DNA from 3 places in the Weizmannia sp. FSL W8-0676 genome. Region 3 is predicted to be linked to each of the others. Evidence: predicted binding sites of a transcription regulator. Region 3 holds the regulator's gene; each other region holds the start of a gene.
The links. The regulator LexA, encoded in region 3, represses DNA repair genes until DNA is damaged. The targets are predictions, from matches to a motif close to CGAACATATGTTCG.
Positions count from the first base shown of each region.

Region 1 (10,747 bases), 960 kb from region 3:
CCCAATGCATTGATTTTAGGCTACCCTTGTATTTTGGATTCGATGAGCGGGAGCCTTGCTTTTCCGGTGCCGTCTGTTGACAAGGAAGTGACTGCCGAAACGCCGCCGGTCTTTCTGTTTTCAACGTTTGAAGACCAAACCGTGCCGATTGAAAACTCGATTGCCTTTATGCAGGCGTTGAATGCACACGGCATTCCATTCGAGTCGCATATTTTTCAAAAGGGAAAGCACGGGCTGTCTCTCGCCAAACCCCACACTTCAAACGGATTGAAAGCCAATGTGGATGCAGATGCGGCGCAATGGTTTGGCCTGAGCGTTTCCTGGCTTCATAAAGTGCTCGGCCAGTTTCCGGCTAATGCCTGATTGCGGAGATTTGACCGGCCGGAAAAACGGTTCCAGATTGATAAAATCAGAAAATTTTGCCACGCATAACTGGGGACGAGCGGCGCTGTATGACAAACCATTATGTAAAAATTGGGAGGTTTGCACATGTCATGTTTAAATGAAACCTTTGTATTGGAAAATGGGGTGGCGATTCCGAAAATCGGCCTTGGCACATGGCAAGTCCCGAACGGCGAAACCACTTACCATGCCGTATCCTTCGCTTTGAAAAACGGCTATCGCCACATTGATACCGCCTATGCTTACCATAATGAAGAAAGTGTCGGCAAAGCAGTGCGGGATTCCGGCATTGACCGGCGCGACATTTTTGTCACGTCCAAGCTGCCGGCGGAAATCAAGTCGTATGACAAAGCGCTGAAAACATTTGACGAAACAATGGAAAATCTTGGCCTTGAGCAGCTCGACCTTTATCTGATTCATGCCCCGTGGCCATGGAGCGAAAAGGGGGCCGATTATACGAAAGAAAATATTGAAGTTTGGAAAGCGATGGAGAAAATCTATGAAAGCGGGCGCTGTCGGGCAATTGGCGTTTCCAATTTCAGCGGTTCCGACCTGAAAGCCGTGATGGAAAATGCGAAAATCAAGCCGATGGTCAACCAAATCCGTTACTTTATTGGACATACACAGGAAGACGTGACAGCGTTCTGCCGGGACAACGGCATCCTGGTTGAGGCCTATTCGCCGCTTGCTACAGGAAAAATTCTGGAAAACGCCGAGATCCAAAAAATTGCAGACAAATACGGCAAAACACTTCCGCAAATCTGTATCCGTTACTGCCTGCAAAAAGGCGTGCTGCCGCTTCCAAAATCGACGCATGAGGCATTTATCCTGCAAAATGCGGATGTGGACTTTGAAATTTCCAGTGAAGATATGCAATATCTCGATCAGTTGAAAGAGACAGAAAAATAAACGGAAAGAAAAAGGCTGTTCATTTGGACAGCCTTTTAAATTGTATCGAAGCTGATTCCGAAGCGTGATTAAGTGCAACCGTTCTTTTTTCATATTATAATGGTTACAAAAGAACAAAGCTGTTGTTTACAGAAAAGGCATAACAGGAATGTTGGCGGCAGTCTGCTGTAAATCACTGGAAAGATTGCCCGGCCGGCACATGCTGTTTGAAAAAAATAGAGAAATCTGCGAACTTTTTACCGGCATTGAAAATATACAGCAAAGAACCAGGGGGAGCATAAATGAAGATTGTTGCACTTTCGGGCTCGCGCGTCGGCTCGAAAACAAGAACAGCGATGAACTACGCGGTAAACGTGATCCGCGGGAAATATCCAAACGCGGAAGTCACGCTCCTTGATCTGGCGGATTACGATGTGCAGTTCAGCGATGGGCGCCATTATATGGATTATGAAGGGGATACAAAATTTGTGGCGCAAACTGTCATGGACGCGGATGCGCTTATCATCGGCACGCCGGTTTTCCAGGCATCGATTCCGGCAACATTGAAAAATGTGTTTGACCTGCTGCCAGAAAAATCACTTCGGGATAAGGTGGCAAGCATCATTGTCACGGCTGGCTCACCGAAACATTATTTGATTGCCGAGCAGCAGATCAAACCGATTTTGTCTTACATGAGGGCCCAAATTGTCCAGTCTTATGTTTTTATCGAAGAAAAAGATTTTTACCGGAAAGAAATTATCAATGAAGACGTCCTCTTGCGGATCAGCCGGCTTGTGGAGGACACAGTCATGCTTACGGAAACGTATGCAAAAATAAAAGAAGCAAAAGAAGCAGCGTACACCTCCCGTGACTAAAGCCTCACGTGGATGGATCAGAAAAGGGCGGACAGCTAAAACTGTCCGCCCTTTTCTGGCTGAACGAGAGAATGCGACAAAAAGCGGAAGTTTTAAGAGATAAAGTTTCCTGTTGGTTAACTTTTTCCATCAAAGTCAACAGATAATCCATCGACAGGTATAAGCGAAGGAAATACAATGACGTTAAGAGGTGAACAGGATGAATGAACTGAATATTAGCAAATGTATCCTCCGCAAGCGAAAGAAAAATTACACCGGAACAGCCAAAAGGTTCTGTATTCAAGTGGAAAACGGGCAAAACTTTCCCCTGTTTTATGCAACGTAAATATGTGGAGTTATTAATAGAGAAAGGAGGGCACCAAATGTTACCATATTTTTTAACGAAAAAAAGACAATTTATACTATTGATGTTGAGCCTATTGCTTTCAATTGTTTTTTATTTTTTTATCGGTAAAGATATGGCTTTTCATCTTAACGGATATCTGCGCCCAGACTTTAGTGTAGACAAAAAATGGGCCTGTTTATTTTTCCTGCTGCCATGGTGATCTGTCTTTTTTTTAAAGAAAAATATATCATTCCGAAATATTTTTTCTGTATGTTTTTCGTGATTCATTTATTCATTTTATTCATGACAGTGCTAATTCAACTTTTACCTTTCCTTTAAAAAAAGTGAAACTCAACCGTCTTCATCAAAGTCAACAGATAATCCATCGACAGGTAGAGAGACAAGGAAATACAATGGCGTTAAGAGGTGAACAGGATGAACGAACTACATATTGGCAAATGCATTATCCGCAAGCGAAAGGAAAAAGGCATTACACAGGAACAGCTTGCAGATTACATGGGTGTTTCAAAAGCCTCTGTATCCAAATGGGAAACAGGGCAAAGTTACCCGGACATTGTGATTCTCCCCAAGCTGGCAGCCTATTTTAATATTACCGTCGATGAACTACTGGGCTATAAGCCACAACTTTCAAAAGCGGAAATTAAAAAAATCTATCACAGGCTGTCGGAAGAATTTGCCCGGAAACCGTTTGAAGAAACTATGGAAGAGGTCAACCAACTTGTAAAAGAATACTACGCCTGTTTTCCATTCTTGCTTTCAATCGCGCAACTCTTAATGAACTACGCCAATTTGGCAAAAACAGAAGAGCAAAAACAAGAAGTTTATACGTTTTGCATTGATTTGTGCCGCAGGGTAAAGGAAGAGTGGGCGGAAATTGGCGATTTAAAAACAGCAAACATATTGGAGGCGCTTTCCGAAATTGCGCTGGGGCATTATGACCAGGTTATTTTGCTGTTAAAAAACAGTTTAGCTCCGTATATGGGGGGAAGATGTGCTCCTCATCCAGGCCTATCAAATGAGAGGAGAGGAAGATCAGGCAGCCAGAACAGGGCAAATTTTCCTTTTTCAAAACATTTTGAGTACCTTACAGCTGTTGGTCCAAAACTTAGCCAGGGAGATGCAGGAACCAGCAAGATTTGAAAGAACGTACCGGATGGCAAAACACTTGATAGACGATTATGAATTGAAAAGCATCGGCACAAATGCTGCATTTACGGTCCATATTGTGGCTGCGCAAGGGTTTATCCAGCATCAGCAAAAAGAAAAAGCGCTTGAAGCCCTGGAACAATATGCAGAAACGGTTTGTAGCATCCCATTTCCTTTTAAACTGAGGGGAAACCGTTATTTTCCGGATGTCGAGCAATGGATAGAAGAAATAGGAATGATTGGTACCAACAGCCCGCGTGACGATGAAAGCATAAAAACGAGTTTCCTTTCACTGATTAAGGAAAATCCCGTTTTTGCAGTTCTCCGGGAAGAAAAAAGATACCAAAAACTGGTGAACGATATTCAATATAAACTGGGAATCGGCCGGGCGTAACTTCTCTGTTTCAATTGCAGCGGCTTGCAAAAGTATTTGGATAAATATAAAAATATTCAGAAAAACGTTTTTTCTCTTGATCATTCCCTCCCTGTCCATGTAAAATAAAAATAGCAAATAAATGTTCTCGTTTTTAAATTTGGGAGGGAGTGCCTTGTCTTTTTCATTTATCCATGCGGCTGATATTCATTTGGACAGCCCTTTGGCCGGCCTGGAGCAATACGAGGGGGCACCAGTGGAAAAAATCCGCGGTGCAACCCGTGAAGCATTTAAAAATTTGGTGGATGCGGCGATTGAACGGCAAGTCCATTTTCTCATCATTGCCGGCGATTTGTATGACGGCAACTGGAAAGATTACAATACCGGCCTCTTTTTCACAAGCCAGATGTTGCGCCTGCAGAAAGAAGGCATTCCTGTTTTCCTCATCCGCGGCAACCATGATGCGGCCAATTTGATGACGAAATCTCTGAAACTGCCGGAGAATGTCCACGAATTTCCGGTAAAAGCGCCGGAAACGGTTACCCTTGATGCCCTTGGCGTCGCCATTCACGGGCAAGGTTTTGCACAACGGGCAGTGGAAGAAAATCTTGTGAAAAACTATCCGCCGAAAAAAGAAGGCTATTTCAATATCGGCATTTTACATACAAGCGCGACGGGGCGTGAAGGGCATGAAAATTACGCGCCGTGCACGATAGAAGATATGATGGAGAAGCAGTATGATTATTGGGCGCTCGGCCATATCCATATGCGGGAATTGCTCCATCCGCATGATCCGGTGATTTTGTTCCCGGGCAATATCCAGGGACGGCATATCCGGGAGACAGGAGAAAAGGGCTGCACCTATGTGGAAGTAAAAGACGATACGATTGAAAAGTTGGAACCCATCCCGCTTGATGTGTTGCGCTGGACATTATGCCCGGTTGATATGGGCGACATCGAAACGATGGACGGGCTCATGGACGCGGCCCGCAGTGCGCTTGAAAAGGCATACGGGGAAGCAGACGGGCGTTACTTGGCGGTGCGTTTTGAATTGGCCGGCGCAACGAAAATGCACAGGGAACTGATTGCAAAAAAAGACCTCCTCTTGAACCAGCTGCGTTCCATTGCGCTTGAGACAGGTTTCGGTGAAATTTGGGTGGAGAAAGTAAAAATCAAAACAACAGGACTGAACGATGCCGATGCCTTTTCCGATGAACAGTCGCCAATCGGGACGGTGCTAAAATTTATCCGCAGCACGGCCGAAAATGAAGAGATGCTTGAAGCGCTGCTGGATGAGTTCAGTGATATCCGCCAGGCCATTCCGCATGAACTGAAAGAAGGGGAAGACGGGTTTGATTTTTCCAACCCCGGCCTGATCAAAAAGCGGATAAAAGATGTGGAAGACTTCATTCTTTACTCCTTAACGGAAACGGGGGCGGAAAAGGCATGAGATTTGATTATTTGAACCTGCTTGCTTATGGGCATTTTACAGACCAGATGCTTTCCTTTGATCCGGAGAAAAACTTCCATCTGCTGTTCGGGCCGAACGAAGCCGGAAAAAGCACAACACTCCGCTCGATTACGCATTTTTTATATGGATTTCCGCAAAAAACGAACGACGCTTTCCTCCATGGCAATACGAAATTAAGAATTGAAGGGCTTTTGCGCAACACAAAAGGGGAAGCTCTGCAGTTTACCCGCAGAAAAGGGAAAAAGAATACGGCACTTGGTCCGGACGGCAACCCGGTCCCGGAAAATACGGTCGCCGCTTTTTTAAACCATATGCCTGAATCCCAGTTTTTAAATATGTTTGCCCTTGACCATGTCCGTCTCCGTGAAGGTGGCGAAAGCCTTTTGGAAAGCGGCGGCAATGCCGGGGAAAGTTTTTTCACAGCCGCTTCGGGCATCAATGTGCTGCGCCGGGTTCTCGAGAACTTCGACAAACAGGCAGGCGCACTGTACAAAAAAACCGGTTCCGTCCCTGAATTAAATAAGCTGCTCAAGCGGGAAAAAGAACTTTCGAAAAAAATCAATGAGCAGCAGCTGAAAGTACAGGCATGGAAAGCTTTTGAGGCGCGTTACCGGGAGTTGGAAAAAGAACTCGGCCGCCTCACCGCAAAAATTAAAACGCTGCGCAGCCAAAAAGAACAGCTGCAACGGGTCAAATGGATTTTGCCGAAGATCGCAAACCGGAAAAATCTTTTGCAAAAATTGGAAGCGCTCGGCGATGTCCCGGATCTTCCGGATAATATTGCCGAAGTCCGTGCCGAAGCGGAAAACAAATGGAACGCTTCCCGGGCAAACTTGGACAAAATTTCCCGGCAACTGGCGGGCACCGAAGCGGAAATGAAAGAAATCAGCATTCCGGAACACATTTTGGAACAGGCTGCCGCGATTACCGGCCTTTACCGCCAAGTGCAACAGTACGAAGACGATGAAAAAATGCTGCCTGAGCTCGAAGGAAAAAAGCAGCAGCTCCAAGCCCAATTGATGTCCGTTATGAAGGAGATCGACCCGGACCGTGCAGCAGTTGAAAATATAGAACATTACCGGCTGCCTTCCGCCCAAAAAGAAATGATTCGCGAGCTTTGCAAGCAAAAGCCGTTGCTCGATCAGGCTTATGAATCATTGAAACGGGAAGGCGAAAAACTGGAAAAAGAGCTGGCAAAGAAGCTGGAAGAATTGGCTGCCTTGCCTGATCTGCCGGACGTGGAAAAACTGGAAGCCGTCCTGACCAAGGTGAACCGTGTGGGAGACGTGGAAGCGGCGATACACGAGCTGGCCGCGGAATGCCGGCAAAAACAGCGGCAAGTGGAAGAAGCCGTTCGTGCTTTGCCGTTATGGGATGGCGAGGCGGAAGAACTTGTCAAACTTCCGGTGCCCGGTTTGGAAGAAACGGTGAAAAAGTTTGAAAAAGAAGCGGAGCAATTGACGCGGCAGCTGGATTCGGTGCAAAGCCGGATTTCCCGGTTGAAAGAGGACATCGAAGCTTCAGAAGAAAGCATCCGCCGGCTTGATTCCATTGCCGAGATCCCGTCCGAAGAAAAGCTGTCGGCCGTCCGTGCCTTAAGGGATGCCGGCTGGCAGCTGATCCGCACCAAACTTGAAACCGGCCATTGGCATGAAACGGCTGAAACGTATACAAAGGGAGAGCCGGCCGCGTCGGTTTATGAGAAACATGTCCTTGAAGCTGACCAGATTGCGGATACGATGCGGCTGGAAGCGGAAAAAGTCGGCGAGAAGAATAAACTTTTAGCCGATATTAGAAAGTTCCGCGGGAAAAAAGAACAGCTTGAAAAAGAGAAATCAGGACTTGAAGAAGCTTTGCGTGCGTGGGAATCCGCCTGGCAAAATCTTTGGGCGCCGGCGCAAATCCGTCCGCTTACGCCTGGAGAGATGCGGGAATGGCTGCAAAAACACACGCAAATTAAAAGCTTGATGCAGGATTATGAGAAGGCGCAAGAAAAAATGCGCGCGCTTCATGATAGCCGTGCGGACTGCTGCAATGCGCTATCTGCCGTGCTGAAAACATTTGCCGCCGTTTCAGAAGGACAGCCGCTTGCGGAACTGGTGAGCCTTGCAGAAAATGAATTGAAACGAGTCCGCAATCTTGCAGCAAAGAAGGACAGCCTTGAAACGGCCATCCGCGATTTAAAAGAAAAACGGGAAGAAATGCAAACGGAGAAAGCGGAAATCGGGAAGAAACGCGAAGCATGGCTGGCAAATTGGTCTTCGGCTGTCGCGGGCACGGCAATATTGGAAGAGGTGCCGCCGGCGGTTGCTGAATCCCTGCTCGCCCGCTATGAAACATGTATGCAACTCTATGATGCATACAACCAGACTGAAAAAGAGCAGCAAGCCGTCACTGAAAAAATGGCGCGCTTTGAAGAAAAAGTGCAGCATATCCTTGAAACGGCCCAACTTCCATTGAGCGGGGAGAATGCTGCGGTTGCCGTAAGCCAGATGTATCAGCTGTTGCAAAATGCCCAACAGGACGATGCCGCTTTGAAAAAGCTCAAACGCCATTCAGAGGACTTGGAGAATGAGAGAAAAGAAGAAACAGAAGCACTGGAAGCAGCTGAAGCGGTTTTAACAGAACTTTTCCAACAGGCAGGCTGCAGCACAATTGAAGAACTCAAGCAGATTGAAACAGCTTTCCTGCTGAAAAAAAGTTTTGAAAAAGAAATCCGGCAAATCGAAGCGGACATGCTGGATGCGGGTGCCGGTAAATCACTGCAGGAATTGCTTGATGAGGCGGCCCGGTTTGATGCAGATTCGATTGACGCCGATTTGGCGGAAACCGGGCGTGAACTTGACCGTTTGGAAGCCTCGCGTTCCGAGGTGGAGCAGGAATATGGGGCGGTCAAAAAAGAATACGAAGAACAGATTCGCGGCGCCAACATGACAGCCATTGAAGCCGGCCAGGAAAGGGAAAGCGTGCATGCGCAAATCGCCAGTTTGACGGAGCAATATATCCAGTTGAAACTCGCTGCCGCTTTGCTGCAAAAAGGGATTGAATTTTACCGGAGCCAGAATCAGAATCCGATTTTAAATCGTGCGGGTGACATTTTTGCGCGGCTGACACTTCATTCTTTTGACGGGTTGGCGGTTGATTACAACGAGCAGGACGAGCCTGTTTTAATGGGCGTGCGCAGTGGGGAGAATGTGCCGCTGAACGGGATGAGCGATGGGACGACCGATCAGCTGTATCTGTCCTTACGTCTTGCGAGCATTGAAAAATACGCAGCTGAAAACGAGCCGCTGCCGTTCATTGTCGATGACATCCTCGTCCATTTCGATGACGAACGTTCAAAAGAAACATTGAAAGTATTGCTCGAACTTTCCAGCTGCACGCAAATCATCTTTTTCACGCATCATCAGCGCCTTGTCGACATGATGCAGGAAATCGCCCCGCCGGAAGCCGTCCAATATTTGGCTTTCCACGGGCAGAAAGTTGCCGTGCATTAAACAGGGCTTGCTGAACAAATCCGTTTTGGCTTTTTACCCGGCCCGTTCAGCAAGTGCTGCAAAGTTTGCCCAAAGTTTGCCATCGATAGAAAAGCTATAGGCTGATTTTTTTCTATCCATGGCTGCGGCTTTTGAATTAAGTTTTTTCCGCATTCTTGCATGTTGGCTGGAGCCTAAGTCCATGGCTTTTGCCCATTTAGCAGAGCAAAATAAAAAAGGCCCCGCTTTGTGTGGGCCTTTTTTTCACATCAGGAATTGGTGGAAGGATATTTATAAAAGCCTTCTCCTGTTTCTTTTCCAAGTTTGCCTTTGTCAATGTAATCCGTTTTCAGCAAGTCTGCTATTTTTCTATACAGTTCATCGCCGGTAGCTTCTGCTTTTGCCAAACTAATATTGTAGGCGGTGTTGATGCCGACCACATCCAGAATTTGGAATGGTCCGGCCGGGGCGCCTGTTGCAATGCGCCATGTTTTGTCAATCGTTTCCGGATCGGCAACCCCTTTTACCAGCAGCATTTGCGCTGCTTCCAACAGCGGTACGAGTAATGAGTTCAGAATATAGCCCGGCTGCTCTTTGTGCAAAGGCAGCGCTACCATGCCAATTGCCTCTGCGAATGCGATCACATCCTGAAACGCTTTTTCACCTGTACCAGGATGTTTCATGATTTCCGCTGTATTGTTTTTCCAAATTTCATTGGCAAAATGGAGCGCCAGAAATTTTTCCGGGCGGCCGGTTGCTTCTGCAAACTGGCTTGGCAGCAGGGTCGATGAGTTCGTTGCAAAGACCGTTTTTTCTGGTGCCAATTTTCCGAGTTTTTGGTAAAAGTCCGTTTTAATGGAAACCACTTCCGGAATGGCCTCAATGACCAGATCGGCATTGGCTACAGCTTGTCCCAGATCATCAGAAAAAGAAATTCTATGATAGGCTGCGTCCACTTCTTGCTCTGTTGCACCAAGATCTTTCTGGTATCGGGCCTTCAACCCGGAAATTCTTTCTTTTGCCTGTTCGATTGCCTCGGCAGAAATATCATAAACATATACATGAAAGCCTTTAAAAGCCGTTTGATAGGCGATTTGGCTCCCAAGTACACCGCTCCCTGCTATTGTGATATTTTGAAAGTCCATAACCATACTTCCTCGTATAATAAGTTTAAATCCAAAGTGGATGTCAATTTCCAGTTCATTCTGCTGCTCATTGACAAGTGAATATAAGATTTTGTATTCCGGGCGAGCCCGGAATACAAGTTCGGACTTGGACGCTTCGCGATGTTCCCGGATAATGGTCTTAGGATCGTTTGGGTCAATGCTTCCCCTCCTTGTAGCCTGACTACTCGAAAAGTCTGCATCCCCAGGTTCTTGCTTGAACGTCTAACCCGTAGGCCGTTCCTCCGGATCTCCGTGCTGGAAATGAGCAGTTCCAGGCAGCCCACGGCCCGGATGAGTTCTCATACGCGAGGCTGACAGATCGGCAAGCCATCTGGGGATATCCCGAAGCGTCCGATTCCATCGATCCCAATACAGAGAGGAGGAAATCATATGCCCTTATTTGTCGGTATTGACGTGAGCTCCAAAAACCTCGATGCCTGCCTGATGGATGGAATGGGGGAAACGTTAGCCACCCAAACGGTGACAAACAATCTTCCCGGTGCCTCTGAGTTAAGAGACACCATCCTCCAACATGCGGAGGCGGATGACACCATCCAGATCGCCATGGAGGCCACATCTGTGTATAGTTGGCACCCGGCAATGT
Region 1 covers NZ_CP151954.1:660,207-670,953, forward strand. Annotated here, with positions in the region: gene NST20_RS03145 (alpha/beta hydrolase) at 1-363, shown strand, start outside; gene NST20_RS03150 (aldo/keto reductase) at 490-1,311, shown strand; gene NST20_RS03155 (NADPH-dependent FMN reductase) at 1,593-2,165, shown strand; gene NST20_RS03160 (hypothetical protein) at 2,528-2,710, shown strand; gene NST20_RS03165 (helix-turn-helix transcriptional regulator) at 2,926-3,651, shown strand; gene NST20_RS03170 (hypothetical protein) at 3,665-4,051, shown strand; gene NST20_RS03175 (DNA repair exonuclease) at 4,206-5,480, shown strand; gene NST20_RS03180 (AAA family ATPase) at 5,477-8,998, shown strand; gene NST20_RS03185 (hypothetical protein) at 9,032-9,181, opposite strand; gene NST20_RS03190 (3-hydroxyacyl-CoA dehydrogenase) at 9,247-10,122, opposite strand; gene NST20_RS03195 (hypothetical protein) at 10,098-10,301, opposite strand; gene NST20_RS03200 (IS110 family transposase) at 10,534-10,747, shown strand, end outside.
Region 1: NST20_RS03175 (DNA repair exonuclease) is a predicted target of LexA. The motif match lies at 4,166-4,179, and genes of this name have one in related genera.

Region 2 (10,747 bases), 330 kb from region 3:
CCGGGAAGCCGAGCGACACAAGGGCATTTGCGCTTTCAAGCCGCAAATCTTCATACGCGCCACCCTGTACGATCCCGAACAAGCCCTGCACACCGGGGCGCGCATGCGCACGGAGACAGCGTTCCGCCCAGCGCGCTGTCCTTTCCACCGACTGTTTCATATATTCATAAGAAGCAGGGTACGGCGGGCACTCATCGAATGCCATCATGATATCGGAACCGAGCGCATTCTGGATTTCCATTGATTTTTCCGGAGACAAAAACAGCTTGTCCCCGTTTAAATGGTTCCGGAAATGGACGCCTTCTTCCGTAATGTCCCGGATCTTGCTCAAGCTGAAGACCTGGAACCCGCCTGAATCGGTCAGGATCGCCTGGTCCCAGTTCATAAATTTGTGCAGCCCGCCTGCCTCTTTAACAATATCATGCCCGGGGCGCAGCCACAAATGATATGTATTGCTCAAAATGGTGCCGGCCCCCATTGTTTTCAATTCTTCCGGCGACATCGTCTTCACCGTGGCGAGCGTTCCGACCGGCATGAACATCGGGGTATCATAGGTGCCATGCGGCGTATGGAGTTTTCCGAGGCGGGCGCCTGTATGTTTTTCCGTTTTGATCAGTTCATAAGTAATGGCAGCCAAGTGATGCGCTCCTTCCACTATTTAATCAGCATCGCATCCCCGAAACTGAAGAAACGGTATTTTTCTTTTACCGCCGTCTCGTAGGCATGCAAAATATTTTCCCTCCCTGCCAATGCGCTTACCATCATAATAAGCGTCGACTTCGGCAGGTGGAAATTGGTGATCAGGGCATCAATTGCTTTATATTGATAACCCGGATAAATAAAAATATCCGTCCATCCGCTTGAGGCGGCAATTTTTCCACCATGGGCGCTTGCCACCGTTTCAAGTGTGCGGGTGGAGGTGGTGCCGACAGAGACCACACGGCCGCCGTTTTCTTTTACTTCCATAATCGTGCGGGCCGCTTCTTCTGATACCTGGTAAAATTCCGCATGCATATCATGGTTTTCAATATTTTCCTCATTGACGGGACGGAAGGTGCCAAGGCCGACATGGAGCGTAATATAGACTATTTTCACGCCCATTGCTTCAATTTTTTTCAATAACGCTTCCGTGAAATGGAGCCCGGCCGTCGGCGCAGCGGCAGAACCCGGTTCTTTTGCATACACGGTCTGATAGCGGTCCTGGTCCTCGAGCTGTTCTTTAATATAGGGCGGCAGCGGCATTTTTCCGAGTTCATTCAGCACTTCGTAAAAAATCCCTTCGTACTGGAATTTCATTACCCGGCCGCCATGGTCCAGCTCCTCCGCACAAACGGCGGAAAGCTTTCCGTCGCCAAACCGGACAACCGTCCCTGTTTTCACACGTTTTGCCGGTTTGACAAGGGTTTCCCACCGGTCTCCTTCGAGCTGTTTTAAAAGCAGTACCTCAATTTTTGCGCCTGTTTCGTCTTTTATGCCGAAAAGCCTTGCCGGCAATACTTTTGTATTGTTCAGGACAAGGCAGTCCCCCGGGCGCAGGTATTGCGTAATGTTTTTAAATACGCTGTGTTCAATTTCCCCTGTTTTTTTATCCAGCACCATCAGCCGGCTGTCCGAACGGTTTTTTAAAGGCGTTTGGGCAATCAGCTCTTCCGGCAGGTTATAATCAAATAAATCGAGTTTCATTGTTGCTTCCCCTTCGTTTTGAATTCCATTTGCGGCTACTTGAACCGTCCAATGATATATAATAACACACTTAAGATCACGCTTAAAAGGATCGATGTTGCGATTGGAAAATAAAAGGTTGTGTTCCCTTTTTTAATGAGGATATCGCCGGGCAGCCGGCCGATTTTCGTAAACTGCAACAACAGGCCGAGAGCAAAAAGAATCACGGCGATGGTCATCAGCACTTTTCCAAATCCGCTCATTCCGGCACCTCCATATGAAAATGCGCATAGCAAAGCGGGGTCGCTACCCTGCCGCGCGGCGTTCGCTGCAAAAAGCCAATTTGCAGCAAATACGGCTCATATACATCTTCAATCGTTTCCCTTTCTTCCCCGATGCTGGCCGCAATCGTGTCGAGCCCGACAGGACCGCCCCGGAAGCGCTCTATGATCGCTTTTAACAGCTTATGATCAATATGGTCAAGCCCGCGTTTGTCAACTTGCAAAAGTTCAAGGGCATAATTGGCGATCTCAAGGGTTACCTTTCCGTCTCCTTTGACCTGGGCAAAGTCGCGCACCCTTCTTAACAACCGGTTCGCAATCCGCGGCGTGCCCCGCGAACGCCTTGCAATTTCCGCCGCCCCCTCAGGCTCAATCGCCGTCTCAAGGATGCCGGCTGTCCGCAGCACAATTTCCGCCAGTTGCGCTTCGTTATAATATTCGAGCCGGCTGATCACCCCGAACCGGTCGCGCAGCGGTGCTGAAACCGAACCAGCCCTTGTCGTCGCCCCGATCAAAGTAAACGGGGGCAAATCAAGGCGGATGGAGCGGGCACCCGATCCTTTGCCGATTACGATATCAAGGCAAAAGTCTTCCATTGCCGGGTACAGCACTTCTTCAATCGCTTTCGGCAGGCGGTGGATTTCGTCAATAAACAGCACTTCCCCCGGTTCAAGCGCGGTTAACACGCTGGCAAGATCGCCCGGCCGCTCGATGGCAGGCCCTGAAGTCGTCCGGATGTTCGTGCCCATTTCGTTTGCGATCACGGCGGCAAGCGTCGTTTTGCCAAGCCCCGGCGGACCGTAAAGCAGCACATGATCGAGTGTTTCGCCCCGTCCTTTTGCCGCTTCAATAAACACGGCTAAATTATGCTTCACTTCATCCTGGCCGATATATTGCGCAAGGGTTTGCGGCCTGAGGCTCATTTCAAAGGAAACTTCCTGTTCGTTTGCCTCGCCGGAAACTACGCGGTCTTCCATGCTCTCCCCTCCTCCATTATTTTACCATTGCTTTTAAAGCGAGTTTAATATATTCATCCGCAGAAAGCACTTCTTCCGGAAGTTCAGGCACCACTTTCGCGATTTCTTTTTCCGAGTAGCCGAGCGCCGCCAGAGCGAGCACCGCTTCTTCGAGGTTTTGGTTGCCGGAAGCAGGCGCCGCTTTTTCCCCGCCCACATCATCCGGCATCTCCGGCACGAGGCCTTGCAGCTTTCCTTTCAGATCAAGAATCATCTGCCTTGCCGTTTTTTTGCCGACACCGGGGAATTTGACAAGGAAAGATTCATTTTCATTCTCAATGGCGTCAACGACCTGCTGCGGCTGCCCGTACGCTAGAATGGCAAGCGCCCCTTTTGGCCCGATGCCGGAAACATTAAGCAGCTTTTGAAACAGCGCCCGTTCTTCCGCCGTTTCAAAACCGTAAAGCGCGATCAAATCTTCGCGCACATGCTGGTATGTAAAAATTTTTCGTTCTTGTCCGATGCTTTTTGAAAAAATATACGGGTTCGGCACCAGCAGCCGATAGCCGATCCCCCCGTTTTCCACGACAACGTAATCCGGGCTCACGGAATCAATGATGCCTTTAATATATTCGTACAACCTTCCCACACGCTCCTCAAAAACTTGCTATCCCATATTGTACCACAGAACGCAACCGTTTTGGGAACGAATGTCCGGTCTTGCCCTTTTTTCCGACCGGATGGTTCCTAAAGATGAGGCGCTTTTCCTGTTTCCATGGCGGAAGGAAACCGGCATCCGGAGACAGATGAGTGTCCGTCCGGCATACCGGGCCGCCGCTGCCTCCGGACGGGCTTCCCCGGATTTTCAGCTGGAACAATCCCCCGGGTTTAAATGGCACGATTAGCCGCAGTGCATCGGTTTAAAACAGCACGGGCCACACTCCACAGTGTAGCCGGTTTGATACAGGCCTAACCGGCTTTGCCGCAAAAAAGCACTTTCTGCACCCGGACGGGCCGGGTGCAGAAAGTGCCTGGGACATTATAATTCGGCGTTATGGTAAATTTCCTTTACATCGTCATCGTCTTCCAGCCTGTCCAGCAATCGCTCCATCTTTTCTTTTTGCGCTTCATCCAAAGCAATTGTGTTTTGCGGCACCATGGTGATTTCTGCCCGGGCAAATGTAAAGCCTTTTTCCTCCAGATTCTTCTTCACATCCATGAATTGCTCCGGGTCTGTATAAATTTCAAACACTTCATCGCTCGTTTCCATTTCCTCGGCGCCTGCTTCAATCACGGCAAGCAGCATTCCGTCTTCATCTATCTCGAGCCCTTCCCGCTCGATGACAAGATAGCCTTTGCGGTCAAACAGGAAAGACACGCATCCGTTTTCGCCGAGATTTCCGCCGTTGCGCGAAAAAGCAACACGGACATTCGAAGCGGTCCGGTTTTTATTATCGGTTAAAGCCGTGACCATGACGGCAACGCCGCCCGGCCCGTACCCTTCATATGTTATTTCCTCGTAATGTTCGGCGTTTTGGCTGCCGTTTGCTTTCTCGATGGCGCGTTTAATATTGTCATTCGGCATATTGGCGGCCTTTGCCTTTTCAATGACCAGGCGGAGGCTTGAATTTGCTTCCGGGTCAGGCCCGTTTTTCGCCGCTACATAAATTTCCTTTGCCAGTTTTTGAAAGATTTTTCCGCGCTTTGCATCCTGCGCATTTTTTCTGCCCTGAATATTTTTCCATTTGGAATGGCCGGACATGGCCATCACTCCTTTCTGACAGCGCTGATACAGTCCCCTATTACTATACCATACTCGCCCGAAAGGAGGATGAAAATCGTTATGCCGGCGGGGAGCGCCCCTGGTGTTCCGTTATGCTTGCAAACGCCTTTTTACTTCTTTTTGAAACCGGGCGCGTTCCCCGAACTGCCCAATTGAAAGCAGGGAAAGATGCGGCCAGTACTGCTCTTTTTCTTTTTTGCCGCTTCCAGCAAAACGGTTCCACTCCCTTAAAACATCCGTCGGGTAAAGAAGCGCCTCCAGAAAAGTTTCCCGGTCCGGCGCGCCGTCCAGCATTCCCCAGTTTTCAAGGGCGGCAAGCGACCATGAAGCAGCGGGCAAAACCCGGTTGCAAAACTGGAGATCATCAGTCCAGGCCGGGGCAAGGCGGGCAAGGTCAAAATCAATCAAATACAGTTTCCCGTTTTTCGCACGCAAAAAATTATGGTGGGCAACATCGCCGTGCGTGATGCAGTACGGCGGGCGGTGAAGCCAATGCTGTTTTTTTTCGAGCCGGTTTAACGCCTCGCCTGCCCATCTTTCGTACGCGGTGAAATACGTTTCCGGCAAATATCGGACAATCTGTTCTTTGTTTTCAAGAAATGCACGGTACCGCGCCTGCCATTTTCTCAGCTGAAAAAAGCGTGGAAATTCCATTTTTACGGCTTGCGGAAAATGTGCAGTCTTTTCGTGATACTGTTTTAACAGGCGGAAAGCGGCGCGGATGTCTTCTTCCGTCCCGAAGGTGAAACCGGCCGGGTCTTCTTCAATGTATGCCATAAAGCCAAAAGTTTTGCCTTGAAAGGGGCTGCCGCTTTCATCTTCCAGAAAACGGCAAGTTTGAGTGAAACCGCTTTTCTGCAGTTCCGATGTAAGCAGCATTTGCCGTTTAAGGCGCGCATCGGAACCATATTGCTTCATCATCACTTTTTTTGTCTTTGTCCCGACAAGCCACACCCGGTCGCGCAACCTGCGCCAGTGAACAATGGGTTCCTGCAGCCTGTTTTCCGCATAAAGAAGGAGACGTTTGGTTTCGTCTCCTTCTTGTCTTCCGCCGCCCATTATTTTTCTTCTTCGCCGGAAGGATCCCGGGTTTCCTGCGGCTGGTCCGTTTTTTCGCCCCGGTCATAGCCGAACGGGGCCTGCATCCCGTACGGTTCCTGCACGCCGTATGGCGGTTGCGGCATGCCGCCAAATGGTTCCTGCATGCCGTACGGTTGCGCCGCCATCCCGTACGATTCCTGCATGCCGGCGTACGGTTGCTTTTGGCACCCGCATGGCTGCGGCTGGTGCGGCGGATACGGGGCGTACTGCGGCATGGTTTGCGGCGGCATGTACTGCGGCATATAAGCGGGGCTTTCTGAAGCAGCGCCGTATAAAGGAGCCTGCTGCGCTCCCCATTGCGGCACGGCGGCAGGATGTTGCGCAGAAACCCCTGCCTGCATACCGGGGCCATACGGGTAAGGAGAAGATGAAGAAGATTCTTCTTCCCATTCGTAACCCGGCATCACTTGCTGCCCCTCCTGCCACGCCGGCTGCTGCTGCGGCATAAACCCTGCCGGCGCGGCCATCGCCGGTATTTGCGTGAACCCTGTCGGCGCGGCCATCGCCGGCATTTGCGGATAGGCCATTGGGTACGGCATCGGATATGGGACTTGCGGATATGGCATGCTGTAAGGAGGCGGGAAAAATCCGGCGTGCATGTCCCCTCCCCCGCAGCCGCAATCGTATACCGGCATCACGGGCGGACACGGATTATACGGTACATACATTTCCGGGCACTCTTCCTTTACCGGCATGGTGTAGTGCACGCTTTCCGACGATTCGCTTTCATGGTGCTTCGGCGGCGGTGCAGCTGTATGGGTTTCGATTTCAGCCATATTGGTCACATAGTAATTATGGATGTCAATTTCCGGAATGACCGGTTGTGGCATCACCGGCTTATAAATCGTTTCTTTTTTTTCAACCACTTTTTCTTTCACCTGTGTTTCTTTCGGTGCTGACGCTTTTGGCACCTCTTTTGGTACCGGCATTTCTTTTGCGACGGGCATCTTGGCCTCGGGCATTTGCTCGTACGGATGGGTCACGAGCGGCATTTCTTTTGCACCCGCGTGGCCCGTGTAACCTGCATGGCCTGTATGTGTCTCTTTTTTTACCATGCCGCCCGTTGTCGGGACTTTAATTTTCATGCCGGGCATAATCATTTCCGGATTGGATAATTGCGCATTCAATTTTTTCAATTCGTCAAAATCGGCGCCGTATTTTTTGGCGATTTTCCAGAGCGTATCGCCTTTTTGCACGATATGGATTTTCACACATTTCCCCTCCTCAAGGCTTAAGTCCATACATTCTATGTGGTGCCGGGCAAAATGCGATTGATTTTACATAAAAACTTATGAACGTCCCGCGTCCTTTATGCCCTTTAAAGAGTTGATTCTTTCATCCCGGCGCCTTCGTATGATAAAATCCGAATGAGGCCGAATGAATGGGGGGAAACACTGTTGGCAGAAAAGAGAAAAATTCTTGGGGATGAAAGGCGGCATTTGATCCTCGAATGGCTGCAGAATAGCCGGGAGCCGATTACGGGCGGGGAACTGGCAAAAAGGACAAATGTGAGCCGGCAGATTATAGTAAATGATATTACGCTCCTGAAAGCGAAAAACGAACCGATCCTGGCAACGAGCCAGGGATATTTGTACATACACCCCGCCGGTGCGGAAAACAAAGTGGAGAAAACGCTTGTTTGCATGCATAGTCGCGAACAGGTCGCACATGAGCTGAATTTGCTCGTGGACCACGGGGTGACCGTAAAAGATGTCAAGGTGGAGCATCCGGTATACGGCGATCTGACCGCCTCGATCATGGTCTCCACCCGCGCAGAAGTGGCCCGGTTTATCCGCCGCATTGAAGAAACAAATGCCAGCTACTTATCCGAATTAACAGGCGGCATCCACCTGCATACGGTGGAAGCCGCAAGCGGGCGGCAGGTTGAAGAAGCGGAACAGGCGCTGAAAGAAGCTGGCATTTTATTTGCAGAAAATGAAAAAGAGCTGCCCTAAACATAAAGGACAGCTCTTTTTCATCACCCATCCGGCCTAAAAACCTGGGTTTAAAGCTTGTTTTGCAAAAAATAATAAGCCCGGGTTCCAGCCGGGCTTATCCTAACATTCTTGAAGAAGCGATCATCATTTATCCGCCATATACCTATAATAGGTCCCGAGTTCTTTCACGGTGCAGCCGAGCGCGTGGATTTCCTCAAGCGAAAAGCGGACAAGCTTTTCTTCTAAGGAGTGGTTCAGGTCAATCATAAAAAAGTAGTTTCCAAGCCCCGTCTTTAACGGCCGCGATTCAAGCTTGCTCAAGTTAATCTTTCGCCAGGCAAAGGCAGACAACACCTGGTGCAGCGATCCGGCCTTGTCCGTCGGCAGTGTGACCATGATCGTCGATTTCAGGAAATCAGGCGTTTTTTCGATATGAAGCTCCTCATTTGAAAGGGCAATGAATCTCGTATGGTTAAACGGATAATCATGGATGGCACGCCTGACGATTTCAAGGCCGTACAATTCCGCCGCCATTTCATTGGCGACCGCCCCCCATTTCAGTTCCGGGTGTTCGCTCACATATTTCGCAGCAGCGGCCGTAGAGCCCATTGGTTCCACTTCCGCACGCCGGAATTCCCGGCGCAGAAACTGGTGGCACTGCGCAAGCGCATGGGAATGGGAAATGATTTTTTCCGTTTCTCGCCAGGCGCCGGCATTTGCAGGATGAACCATAAAATGCTGCTCGATCGGCACAATGATTTCCGCACGGATTGGCGGCAGTTCTTCATGATACAAGTAATCGACCGTTAAATTTACCGAACCTTCCAGGGCGTTTTCAAGCGGAACAACCGCCATATCCACCTTTTTTGCTTTAACGGCTTCCAGACATTCCGGAATCGTCCGGTACGCAACCCGGCTGGCCTCCGGGAACACTGACTGGACAGCGATATCGGTAAACGTCGCTTCCGGCCCGAAAAAAGCTGCTTTCATTTCCTCTCCCCCGCCGGCCGGAGTTCTAGGCTCCGGACCCTAATATTTCTACTTTATTGACAAACTCAAATGCCTGCAGTTCTTCCAGCAGATCATTTAAACTCCTGTTGATCCCGGACACATTCAGCGAGACAGTGACATTTGCCCGCCCCTGTATCGGAATCGTCTGGTGAATCGTTAAAATATTGCATGAATAAGACGCAATAATCCTTAAAATTTCGGATAATGTCCCGGACCGGTCTTCCAAATAAAAAAACAAGGTCACAATTTTTTCTTTTACAACTGAATGGAACGGAAAAACGGTATCGCGGTATTTATAAAAAGCGCTGCGGCTTAAGCCCGCTTTTTTCGCCGCGTCCCCGACTGATACCGCTTGTCCCCTTTCCAGCAGTTCTTTCGCCTGAAGTGTTTTGATCATCGCTTCCGGCAAAACATCCTCACGCACCAAGATAAACTTATGCTCTGCTTTCTTTTCCAAAATGCCCTTTCCTCCACTCGGAGCCGGGATTCCCCGGCCCAGCACGGTTAATCTACAAATTCAAACTCAAAATCCAAGAGGCGGACGGTATCGCCGTTTTTCGCGCCGCGTGCACGGAGCGCGTCATCAATGCCCATTCCGCGCAGCTGGCGGGCAAATCTCCGGACAGACTCGTCATGGCTGAAATTCGTCATTTTAAACAGCTTCTCAACTTTTTCCCCGTGGATGACGAAGCTGCCGTCCGGATCGCGTGTAATGGTAAAATCAGCCTTTTCTTTTTCATGCTTGTACAATACACGGGACGGTTCCGCATCCGGTTCTTCGCCGGCGTGAAGCGGGAAGGTAGGTGTTTCATCGAGCAAATCGGCAATCGCAAACAAAACATCCCTTAATCCCTTGCGCGTCACCGCGGAAATCGGGAAGACGCGTGCGGCATCATCGCCCAGCTTCTCTTTAAATGCCGCCAGATTTTCTTCCGCGCCCGGAAGGTCCATTTTATTGGCAATAATGAGCTGCGGGCGCTCAGAAAGGCGTTCATGATAAGCTTTCAGTTCTTTGTTGATCGTCAAATAATCTTCATACGGGTCGCGCCCTTCCACCGCCGCCATGTCAATGACGTGGACGATCACCCGCGTCCGTTCGATATGGCGCAAAAACTGGTGGCCGAGCCCGACGCCTTCGTGCGCGCCTTCAATCAGCCCCGGCAGATCGGCCATGACAAAACTTCTGCCGTCCTCCGTCTCGACTACACCGAGATTCGGCACAAGCGTCGTAAAATGGTATTCCGCAATTTTCGGGCGTGCCGAAGAGACAACGGAAAGCAAGGTTGATTTCCCGACGCTCGGAAAACCGACAAGGCCGACATCGGCTAGCAGTTTCAGTTCAAGGACAATATAACGTTCCTGGCCCGGTTCGCCGTTCTCGGCAATTTCCGGTGCGGGATTGGCCGGTGTCGCAAAGCGGATATTGCCCCTGCCGCCGCGCCCGCCTTTGGCAATCACTGCCCGTTCCCCGTGGCGCGTTAAATCGGCAATCGTTTGCTTTGTATCGTCATCGATGACGACCGTACCCGGCGGCACCTTGACAATCATGTCTTCCGCCCCGCGGCCGTGTTTTCCTTTGCTCATGCCGTTTTCGCCGTGGTCCGCTTTAAAATGGCGCTTGTAACGGAAGTCCATGAGCGTCCGCAACCCTTCATCGACTTCAAAAATAACATCGCCGCCGCGGCCGCCGTCTCCTCCGGCAGGGCCGCCCATCGGCACATATTTCTCGCGGCGGAATGCGACCATCCCGTTGCCGCCGTCCCCGCCTTTCACATAAATTTTCACCTGGTCCACAAACATAAAAGATAAAACCACCTTTGCAATTGCTGTATCGTTAGGCTTTCGGAAAGATTATTTCAACCGGGAAAGCGGATGCCGGGTATGCGTGGATCACGTTCATCCCCGGGCAATCGTTTTCCAGAAACCCGGCGAGCAGTCCGCGCTTTTTTATTGTTCCGCTAAACTCGAAAAAGAAACGGGCACCGGATGGCAAAGTGCTGACCGATAAATATAACC
Region 2 covers NZ_CP151954.1:1,950,154-1,960,900, forward strand. Annotated here, with positions in the region: gene tgt (tRNA guanosine(34) transglycosylase Tgt) at 1-637, opposite strand, end outside; gene queA (tRNA preQ1(34) S-adenosylmethionine ribosyltransferase-isomerase QueA) at 655-1,683, opposite strand; gene NST20_RS09640 (DUF2905 domain-containing protein) at 1,719-1,925, opposite strand; gene ruvB (Holliday junction branch migration DNA helicase RuvB) at 1,922-2,920, opposite strand; gene ruvA (Holliday junction branch migration protein RuvA) at 2,937-3,539, opposite strand; gene NST20_RS09655 (YebC/PmpR family DNA-binding transcriptional regulator) at 3,939-4,661, opposite strand; gene NST20_RS09660 (aminoglycoside phosphotransferase family protein) at 4,773-5,741, opposite strand; gene safA (SafA/ExsA family spore coat assembly protein) at 5,741-6,994, opposite strand; gene NST20_RS09670 (transcription repressor NadR) at 7,151-7,738, shown strand; gene pheA (prephenate dehydratase) at 7,865-8,710, opposite strand; gene NST20_RS09680 (ACT domain-containing protein) at 8,736-9,188, opposite strand; gene obgE (GTPase ObgE) at 9,236-10,531, opposite strand; gene NST20_RS09690 (Spo0B domain-containing protein) at 10,566-10,747, opposite strand, start outside.
Region 2: ruvA (Holliday junction branch migration protein RuvA) is a predicted target of LexA. The motif match lies at 3,603-3,616, and genes of this name have one in related genera.

Region 3 (10,747 bases):
GCGGAACCGGGCCGGTACTCGTCAAAAATCATGTAACGGATGAAGAAATCCGCAAACGGCTTCGCCAGGAACTGCTGCAGGCCGGCCGTTTTCAAAGCCCGAGCCAGCGGTTGAGCGATGCGCCCCGTTTTTTCCATTAACGTTGTTGAAAAGCTAGTTTTATAGCTTAGATATATACTTTTTATTGCCTAAAGGGAGGAATACTGTTCATGCCTAAGTTTACACGCGAAGATATTTTGAAGAATGCCGAAGAACAAAATGTGAAATTCATCCGCTTGCAGTTCACGGATATTTTAGGGACGATTAAAAACGTCGAAATCCCGCTCAGCCAGCTTGAAAAAGCGCTCGACAATAAAATCATGTTCGACGGCTCTTCGATTGAAGGATTTGTCCGGATTGAAGAATCGGATATGTATCTGTATCCGGACTATGATACATGGGTTATTTTCCCGTGGACGGCTGAGAAAGGGAAAGTTGCCCGCCTGATTTGCGATATTTATAATCCGGACGGCACCCCGTTTGAAGGAGATCCGCGGAATAACCTGAAGCGAGTATTGAAAGAAATGGAAGAACTTGGCTTCACGAGTTTTAATCTTGGGCCTGAACCGGAATTCTTCCTCTTTAAGCTGAATGAAAAAAATGAACCGACCCTTGAGCTGAATGACAACGGTGGCTATTTTGACCTGGCGCCGACGGATCTTGGCGAAAACTGCCGGCGCGACATCGTATTGGAACTCGAGGAAATGGGCTTTGAAATTGAAGCATCCCACCATGAAGTTGCGCCTGGCCAGCACGAAATTGATTTTAAATATGCGGATGCTGTCAGGGCATGCGACAATATCCAGACCTTTAAACTGGTGGTCAAGACAATTGCACGCAAACACGGCCTGCATGCGACGTTTATGCCGAAACCGTTGTTTGGCGTGAACGGCTCCGGGATGCACTCCAATCTTTCGCTCTTTAAAGGAAAAGAAAATGCATTCTATGATCCGAACGATGCAGAACTGCAGCTGAGCGATACGGCATACCAGTTCATCGCCGGCATCATAAAGCATGCGCCGAACTTTACGGCCGTAACGAATCCGACGGTGAACTCCTATAAACGGCTTGTGCCGGGTTATGAAGCGCCTTGTTATGTTGCTTGGTCCGCCCGCAACCGCAGCCCGCTCATGCGTATTCCGGCTTCCCGCGGCTTAAGCACGCGCGTTGAAGTGCGCAGTGTTGACCCGTCTGCGAACCCGTACCTCGCGCTCGCCGTCCTGTTAAAAGCAGGGCTTGACGGCATCGCGAACAAATTGCAGGCGCCGGAACCAGTCGACCGCAACATCTATGTCATGACGAAAGAAGAAAGAGAAGAAGCCGGCATTGTCGACCTCCCGGGCACGCTGCTGCAGGCGCTGGAAAACTTAAAATCGGATGAAGTAATGGTAGACGCCCTTGGCGATCACATCATCGAACACTTCCTTGAAGCAAAGGAAATTGAATGGGATATGTTCCGCACACAAGTCCACCAATGGGAACGCGACCAGTATATCGAAATGTATTAAGCAAGAAACCCCTTGAAGCGTAAGGCTTTGAGGGGTTTTTGTTTAATGGGCAGTTTCCCATCTCACGCTCAGAAAAACAAAATGCCCGATAATTGCCCCGTTTTTTCCTTCAAAAATAGATTGGAAGCCCGGAAAACCTCAAGTGCCACAGGCATTTTTGCCATCAAACTCGCATATGCTCTATTAAAAAAGAAGCAGCCGAAACTGCCTCTTTTTGATCAGTGCACCATTTGCCTGTACAGCCCGATGACAACGCCGAGAATGGTGACGTTTTTCAATATGATCGGTTCCATTGTCTGGTTTTCAGGCTGCAGCCGGAAGTAGTCTTTTTCCTTGAAAAATCTTTTTACTGTCGCTTCATTTTCATCTGTCATGGCGACCACGATATCCCCGTTGCTTGCCGTCTGCTGGGAGCGGACAATCACATAATCGCCGTTTAAAATCCCTGCATCCACCATGCTGTCCCCTTCGATTTCCAGCATATAGACGGACTCGTCAGACGGGACAAGATGTTCCGGAAGCGGAAAATACTCTTCAATATTTTCTACAGCCGTAATCGGTATGCCTGCTGTTACCTTTCCGACGATAGGCACATTGACAACATTTTGGGCCGGTATTTCTTCATCATGGTCCAAAATTTCAATCGCTCTCGGCTTTGTAGGGTCGCGCCTGATCAGCCCTTTGCTTTCAAGCCTTGCGAGATGGCCATGGACAGTTGAACTGGAAGCAAGCCCGACTGCCTGGCCAATTTCCCGCACGGAAGGGGGATAGCCTTTTGTTTTGACTTCATGCTTGATGAAATCAAGTATCGCCTGTTGCCGTTTTGATAGTTTTGCCATTATATCCACCTCGTCGCAGTTTTGTTTGGCACCCGCGCTGCGTACGGGGACGCAAACGGGAGGAATGCCATTATTTGCTATTATTATATCACATTGCAGAAGATAAAACAAACGTAAGTTCGAAAAAAATGTTGACGAAAAACAGGCGTTCGTTTTATAATAGAACTGGTGATTGGACGAACGAATATTCGCGGGAGGAAGATGGAGATGTCACGATTATGGAAAAAGTATAATTATGTTATGATTTTAGCAGGGCTTGCGCTTGTTTTCGGATTTTTCATGATTGGAAGTCTGCGGGATCCATCCCCACACTATATCAAAATCAGCGTTACAGAGGGCGAGACGCTTTGGAATATCGCCGGTCAGTATGCAGAACAGGGCAAAATGTCGAGGGAAGCATTTATCAGCTGGGTTGAGCGCCATAATGGGATTAACGGCAACATGATCAAAGCCGGCGAAAAAATTGTCATTCCGGTAGAAAAAAATGAAATCAGGGATGATAAAAGGGAACTTGCGATGAAATCACAATGGGAGACGAAAAAATGAAAGTTGTTTTATATTGCAGAGTAAGCACGGAAAAAGAAAGCCAGGAAACTTCTTTGGCGAGGCAGCGGGAAGAGCTGGAGAAGCTTTCGGATTCCCGCGGTTTTCAAGTGGCCGGGGTGATCTGCGACCGGGCAAGCGGCTACGACCTGGACAGGCCCGGTATCCTTGAACTTCTTGATATCATTGGAAATGAAAAGGTTGACGCCGTACTGGTGCAGGATGAAACACGGATTGGAAGAGGAAATGCAAAAATTGCACTGCTCCATTTTTTATATAAAAAAGGGGTCAAAGTATATTGTTATGCACAAAACGGTGAACTCGAACTTTCGGAATCCGATTCAATGGTGTTGAAAATTGTCAGCATGGTTGAAGAGTACCAGCGAAAGCTGCATAACTTAAAAATCAAAAGGGGGATGGAACGCGCAGTCAGAAACGGCTACCGCCCGGAAAAAAATTTAAAAGGAAAGCGGAATCCGGACGGCAGGGAGAGGAAGGAAGTGCCGGTTGAAGAAATTATCCGCCTGCGGGACAACGGCCTGACTTTTCAGGAGATTGCTGCGACAATGCGCGGTTTTGGCTATCAAGTTTCAAAAGCAACCGTCCACCGGCGTTACAGGGAATATATGGAGGAAACGGTGCATGATCAATAGTACCAAAACCGGTTTCGCCGGTGCGCTTTCTTTGCAGGCGGGCCTATATTTTAGTAAGATGGCATCAATCACGGATTAAAGGAGAGAAAATATGCTTTCAAAGGAAAAAATGGCAAGAATAAACGAATTGGCGAAAAAAGCGAAAATCGGCGGCCTGACAGGTGAGGAAGCAAAGGAACAGTCAAAGTTGCGAAGCGAGTATTTGCAGGCGTTCCGCTCTTCATTCAGAAAAACGATTGAAAATGTCCGTGTGCTTGACCCCGAAGGCCAGGACGTTACCCCGGAAAAAATAAAGCAAATCCAAACAAAAAGAAAGCTGCACTAAAGGGGCGCCATCCTGCTTCTTTCTTACAAAATCCATACAAAATGGTAGTATGTGTAAAATTTTACTCGAAGGGCAGATGAGTGGAAAAAAATGGGAAGACGCTCTATCATTTAAATGTACGCTTGTGGGCGAATACATTTAGAAAGAGGTCTTCCTATGGATATTATATCAATAATTGCTAGATTATTAAAGGATACAAAAAGTCTTATTGAATTTGAAGAACAAGTTAAAATTCTGATCCAGAATGCCTTTACGCAATGGGTTGGGGAAATATTTGAGACGTTAGATAAAACAATTAAGCAAAAAAAGCTGGAGGATGGCTGGGAGTACTGCCGGAGTGATAACAGAAGCATTCAGTTTTTATTTGGAAATGTGACCTTTAAACGTTCACTAATGCATGACCAGAAAGGGAATTCACATTATCCTCTGGATGAATGGTTAGGGCTTTTACCATACCAACGATACAGCCCGTTAGTGGAGTTAAAGGTGGCAGAGTTGGCAAGTGAGAACACCTATCGGGAGGTAGCTGATATTTTAAAAGAATGGACAGCAGTGAGCCTTAGTCACACAACTGTAGGGAAAATGGTGAAACGCGTAGGAAAAACACAGGCGGAAGCTGACAGGGCACTTTTAGAAGAGCTGGAAGTAGCTGTCTCACTGCCTGGCGGGAAGAAGGTAGACTATCTGTTTTCCGAGGCAGATGGTGTATTTGTACGGGGACTGAAAAAGAAACAGAGTATGGAAGTTCACCACGCCATTCTCTATGAGGGATGGGAAGCCAATGGCAAAAGGGTCTCCCTGCGTCAGCCAACAGTTATCATGACGACGGAAGCAATCCAGACATTTTGGGATGAAGTGCAAGCCAAAGCTGCCAACACCTACTCTCTTGAAAAAGCGCATGTCATTACAAACAGCGATGGAGGTGCAGGGTATACAGCTGAACGGTTTCAAACAGCATTCTCACAGTCGGAATTTCCGGTGCTCAACCAGCTGGATACCTACCACGTTGCACAAGCCATCGTAAGGACATTCGGGGGCGGAAAGAGCGAGATCAAAGAGCAAATTAGAAAAGCGATTAGAACGCATGACCTGGACCAATTCACGTTATATTTGGATACGCACGAAAGCACCTTGACGGATAAAAAGGCTCTCAAGAAAATCAAGGAATTCCGTTCGTATATCTTGAAAAACTGGGACCGCATTTTTGACTGGAGAGACAGGGTGAAAAACGTGCCGGAAGGTGCGAGAGGCCTAGGAGCGATGGAATCGAATCAAAGGCATATCTCCTTCAGGATGAAAAAAAGGGGCATGCATTGGAGTGAACTTGGCGCAGAAGCCATGGTGAAAATCAAACAAGGCATACTCAATGGGACATTGAGAGAAGTCTATCTGAAACACCGTTCAAGAAGCGCGAGAAAGCAACGGAGCTTGCAACAATCCATCAGGATGTCTCAACGATTCAAGCAGCCTGTACGCCCGTCAATCGGCGTAAAGCACGGATCAGTTTCCCTGCATTCAAGCCGTTCATCGGCAATGGGACATTTAAGCAAAATATTAGAGCTTTCGTTTTAAGCTTGGCTCAGTGGGGACTGATCGTTGAGGCGCGCGAAATTTACGAGACTCCTGCGGGAAAAGCGAGCCAGGAGAGACCCCGCAGCGAGGTACGAGCGAGGAGGCTCGCCGGCCGCCCGCGGAAAGCGAGTGAATTTCGCGCGCCTCAACATCCCCGTTATCCATCTTTATACGGAAATATTACATCTTTTCCGAAAATTACACCGAGCAAGTAAAGCACGGTAGCCGAAAGTGTACAAAAAGAGTGTCTTGGAATACCCGATATTTAAACCTTGTCGAGAAAAACTTGACACATACAAATGGTAAAAGAGTTGTGTTATGGGTTTCACTTGCCTTAATATAAAATTGTAACCCATGAAGAAAGGATGTTAGCAGATGTTTGATAAAACGGACGAACTGGCAGTCACAACAATCCGGACTTTGTCCATTGACGCCATTGAAAAAGCAAAATCCGGCCATCCGGGGCTTCCGATGGGGGCTGCGCCAATGGCATACACCCTCTGGACAAGGTTTATGAACCAAAACCCGAAAAACCCGCACTGGTTTAACCGGGACCGTTTCGTATTATCCGCAGGGCATGGTTCCATGCTGCTTTATAGCCTGCTCCATTTATCCGGCTATGCATTAAGCATGGATGATATTAAAAATTTCCGGCAATACGGCAGCAAAACCCCGGGACATCCGGAATACGGGCATACGGAAGGCGTGGAAGCAACGACCGGTCCGCTCGGGCAGGGGATTGCCATGTCAGTCGGGATGGCGATGGCAGAACGGCATCTGGCGGCTGTATACAACAAAGAAAATTTCCCCGTCATTGACCATTATACATATGCTTTATGCGGAGACGGCGACTTAATGGAAGGTGTATCTGCCGAAGCTGCTTCCTTGGCGGGACATTTAAAATTGGGACGCCTCATTGTATTGTACGATTCCAATGACATTTCCCTTGACGGCGAGTTAAACAAGGCCTTTTCCGAAAGTGTTGCCGACCGGTTTAAAGCATACGGCTGGCAGTATTTGCGGGTTGAAGACGGGAATGATATGGCACAGGTCGCAAAAGCGATCGAGGAAGCAAAGGCGGATACAAGCCGGCCGACACTCATCGAAGTGAAAACGATCATCGGTTACGGTTCCCCGAACAAATCCGGGAAATCGGCTGCCCACGGCGCTCCGCTCGGAGAAGATGAACTGAAACTGACGAAAGAAGCGTATAAATGGACGTTTGAAGAAGACTTCTATGTTCCGGATGAAGTTTACGCCCGGTTCCGTGAATTGGTTGTAGAAAACGGCGTGAAAAAGGAACAAGAGTGGGCGTCCCTGTTTGAGGCTTATGAAAAACAATACCCGCAGCTTGCGGCTGAACTAAAACAGGCGATAAAAGGCGAGCTTCCGGATGGATGGGACAAGGACATTCCGGTCTATGAAGAAGGCAAAATCCTTGCCAGCCGTGCGGCAAGCGGGGAAGTGCTAAATGCCATATCCAAACATTTGCCGTCTTTGTTCGGTGGATCTGCCGACCTTGCCGGATCCAACAATACGCGGTTGAAAGAAGACAAGGACTATATGCCGGATGCCTATGAAGGGCGCAATATCTGGTTTGGTGTCCGCGAATTTGCGATGGGCGCAGCCATGAACGGCATGGCGCTTCATGGCGGTGTGCATGTATACGGCGGCACGTTCTTTGTTTTCTCGGATTATTTGCGTCCTGCCATCCGCCTGGCCGCGCTTATGGGCCTCCCGGTAACATACGTCTTTACGCATGACAGTATCGCAGTCGGGGAAGACGGGCCGACGCATGAACCGGTTGAACAGCTTCCTTCTTTAAGAGCGATGCCGGGCTTGTCGGTCATCCGCCCCGCGGACGGCAATGAAACGGCGGCTGCCTGGCGGCTGGCCCTGTCATCTGAAAACCATCCGACTGCGCTTGTTTTGACGCGCCAAGGGCTGCCAACCTTGAAAGGGACGGCTGAAAAAGCGCTGGAAGGCGTTTCAAAAGGCGCCTATGTCATATCCCCTGCACAAAAGGAAATGGCTGACGTTCTCCTTCTTGCCAGCGGGTCGGAAGTCCACCTGGCTGTGCTCGCGCAGCAGCAATTGGCGGAACAAAAGATTGATGCTGCTGTTGTCAGCATGCCGTCATGGGACCGTTTTGAACAGCAAAGCAAAGAATACAAAGAATCCGTATTGCCGGCACAGGTGAAAAAACGCCTTGCCATTGAAATGGCTTCACCATTCGGCTGGGAAAGGTATACCGGCGATGAAGGCGATATTTTGTCGGTTGATACGTTTGGCGCAAGCGGAAACGGCAATACCGTTGTGGAAAAATACGGATTTACCGTTGAAAATGTTGTGGCACGTGTAAAAAAATTATTGGGCATGTAATCGTTCCGGGCCTGCTTTTGCGGTATTCGCAAAAGCAGGCTCATTTTTATGAAGGAAGGGTATAAGAATAGGGGGCTTGAAGTACCGGAGCTGAGTTGAATTAGCTTCTCCCTTGGACGCAACCGATTTTGCAGCAACGCTTTGATACATTTACGCTTATTTTCCTGTATGTACGTGTAATCGAATGTTCCACAGTAATTTTTTAAATTTTGTTACAACAAACGACAACTTTTTTGGGGCCCGTCCATTATAGTGAAGGTAACAAAGTTGCGGGAGTGAGATCATATGCGATCCTATTCTATCTACCTGATAAAAGAGGAGTTTGCACAATATTATTACGGCAGGGAACGAATGTTTTTTAACCTTTTTCACCAGTATGCGCACGTTTCCGGAAGTTTGAAAAATGTCCTCAGCAGACAGATCCATTATATTACAAAGCAGATTCCGCTCTTGCCTGTCCATCATGTCTTGCAGCCGTTATTTTCTGACACCATTAACATGACGAAAACCGGCGCTTGCCAACTTCTTTCAATAAAAGAGGGGCAGGTGCTGGAAGTGACCATAGAAGAAAGAATGCTCCGCCTGAACGTATCCGGTAGTTATGATACAGAAACCGCCGTTTTTGAAATTCTGAGGAACTTCAAAGGAAATCTGCTTGCAATCGATTACGACCATAAACGATACGGCTGGATAAAACCGGTTAAAGAAAGAAAATTCGTGTGAGAAGAAAACAAGTATTGTATAATTCAAATGGATTTAGTACACTGTATGTGAGTGAAGGAGGTATATTATGATTTGGGTGTTCGTTCTTGTAGCCCTTATTGCTCTTTTGGCAGGCGCAGCAATCGGGTTTTTCATCGCCCGTAAATATATGATGAATTACCTGAAGAAAAATCCGCCGATTAATGAACAAATGCTGAGAATGATGATGATGCAAATGGGTATGAAGCCGTCTCAGAAGAAAATTAATCAAATGATGAATGCCATGAACAAACAAATGAAATCTTAAGCTGGATACCCGGCTTTTGTGGTATATCCATCACCATTGTTAAGCTTCTCACGATTCTGTAAACCACTTTTTCTGCCAATTTCCTGCACAGAAAAGGTGGTTTTTGATTTCATGTTCCATTTTTATGCTTTCGTGATGTTTTTTCTCTTTCAATCAGTTTATGTTAAAATGAAAATGAGCCGGGATGGGGAGTGAACCGATGGCTGATGTAACAGTATGGCTGTCTTTCGGGGCAGGTTTCATGAGCTTTATATCGCCTTGCTGTCTGCCGCTTTACCCTGCTTTTGTTTCTTATATAACAGGCGCTTCTGTTAGCCGGTTAAAAAGCGGGGGCGGCATGCGGGAGTGGAAAAGTATCCTGCATACCGTTTGGTTCCTCGCAGGATTTTCCACAGTTTTTATTGCATTGGGGTTTGGTGCTTCCTGGATCGGGAGTTTTTTTATCCGTTACCAGGATGCCATCCGGCAGCTCGGTGCAGTCGCGCTCATTTTTTTTGGGCTGCTTGCTGCGGGCATTTTTCAGCCGGGGATCTTTATGAAAGTGTACCGAATCGATGTAAAAAAGCAGCCGGCCGGATTCTTGGGTTCTTTTCTCGTCGGGCTTGTGTTTGCTGCCGGCTGGACGCCTTGCACCGGGCCGATTCTTGCCTCGGTATTGGCGATGGCAGTGGCCCATCCGGCTTCTGCGTCCGTCTATATGGCTGCATATGTGTTCGGCTTCTCCATCCCTTTTTTTGTCCTTGCTTTTTTTATCGGACGATTGGGGTGGATGCAAAAATATAGCGTGAAACTATTAAAATGGAGCGGTGTTGTGATGATATTCGCCGGAATCCTGTTCTTTTTTGACTGGATGCCTGTCATTTCCGGTTATATGAGTGCGCTGTTCGGGGGATTCCAGGGATTTTAATTCGGGTTGCATTTTAACGGATCAATGAGGAGGAGAAATTCGATCGATGGCAAATGTGTTGATTGTGGATGATGCAAAATTTATGAGGATGACTTTGGCGAAAATGCTGGAAAACGGCGGCCATACCGTTGTGGGCGAAGCGGAGAACGGGCAGCGGGCGATTGAATTATACCGTGAAGTCAGGCCGGATGTCGTTACGATGGACATTACCATGCCGGAGATGACCGGCATTGAAGCTGTGAAAAAGATCGTGCGCGAATTCCCGGACGCAAAAATTATTATTTGCTCCGCGCTTGGCCAGCAAAAACTGGTCGTCGAAGCAATAGAATCCGGCGCAAAGGATTTTATCGTCAAGCCTTTTGATGAAACACGTGTTTTAGAAGCGGTTGAACGCGTTTTGAACTGACAGGCGCCGCAAAAAAAGAGAGGCAGGCATTCCGGCTGGACATCAACCCCGCTTTTATGGTTGAATATTAGCATAGGAAACTTATATTTACCGTAGCTATATTTATTTTGTTAAAAATCTGTTACTAAAGAGGGTTGAGACATGGAAGGCATTGTCATCTCGTTCATTGTTGCGATTTTGATGGGGTCTTTGGTCATTTTTGTCCGTTTAAAAGGGCAGAACAAGCCCGTTTCCACAAAAAAAATATTGTTGCCGCCGGTCTTTATGAGTACCGGGGCATTGATGTTTGTCGTCCCGTATTTTCGCGTGACGCCTGCCGAAGTATTGGAAGCCTTTGTGGTCGGAATGTTCTTTTCCATATTTTTAATTAAAACTTCCCGTTTCGAAGTCCGTGACGGAAATGTATATTTAAAACGGTCGAAAGCTTTTCCGTTTATTCTGATCGGGCTCCTTCTCATCCGGTTGCTGATGAAGGTGGTACTCAGCTCCTCGATTCAAATCGGGCAGCTCAGCGGCATGTTTTTTCTGCTCGCATTCGGCATGATTCTGCCGTGGCGCGTCGCC
Region 3 covers NZ_CP151954.1:1,620,157-1,630,903, reverse strand. Annotated here, with positions in the region: gene NST20_RS07920 (MerR family transcriptional regulator) at 1-140, shown strand, start outside; gene glnA (type I glutamate--ammonia ligase) at 210-1,547, shown strand; gene lexA (transcriptional repressor LexA) at 1,766-2,386, opposite strand; gene NST20_RS07905 (hypothetical protein) at 2,461-2,619, shown strand; gene NST20_RS07900 (LysM peptidoglycan-binding domain-containing protein) at 2,594-2,932, shown strand; gene NST20_RS07895 (recombinase family protein) at 2,929-3,582, shown strand; gene NST20_RS07890 (DUF896 domain-containing protein) at 3,674-3,907, shown strand; gene NST20_RS07885 (ISLre2 family transposase) at 4,064-5,479, shown strand; gene tkt (transketolase) at 5,855-7,861, shown strand; gene sirA (sporulation inhibitor of replication protein SirA) at 8,147-8,584, shown strand; gene NST20_RS07870 (YneF family protein) at 8,649-8,870, shown strand; gene NST20_RS07865 (cytochrome c biogenesis protein CcdA) at 9,070-9,777, shown strand; gene NST20_RS07860 (response regulator) at 9,824-10,183, shown strand; gene NST20_RS07855 (cytochrome c biogenesis protein CcdC) at 10,325-10,747, shown strand, end outside.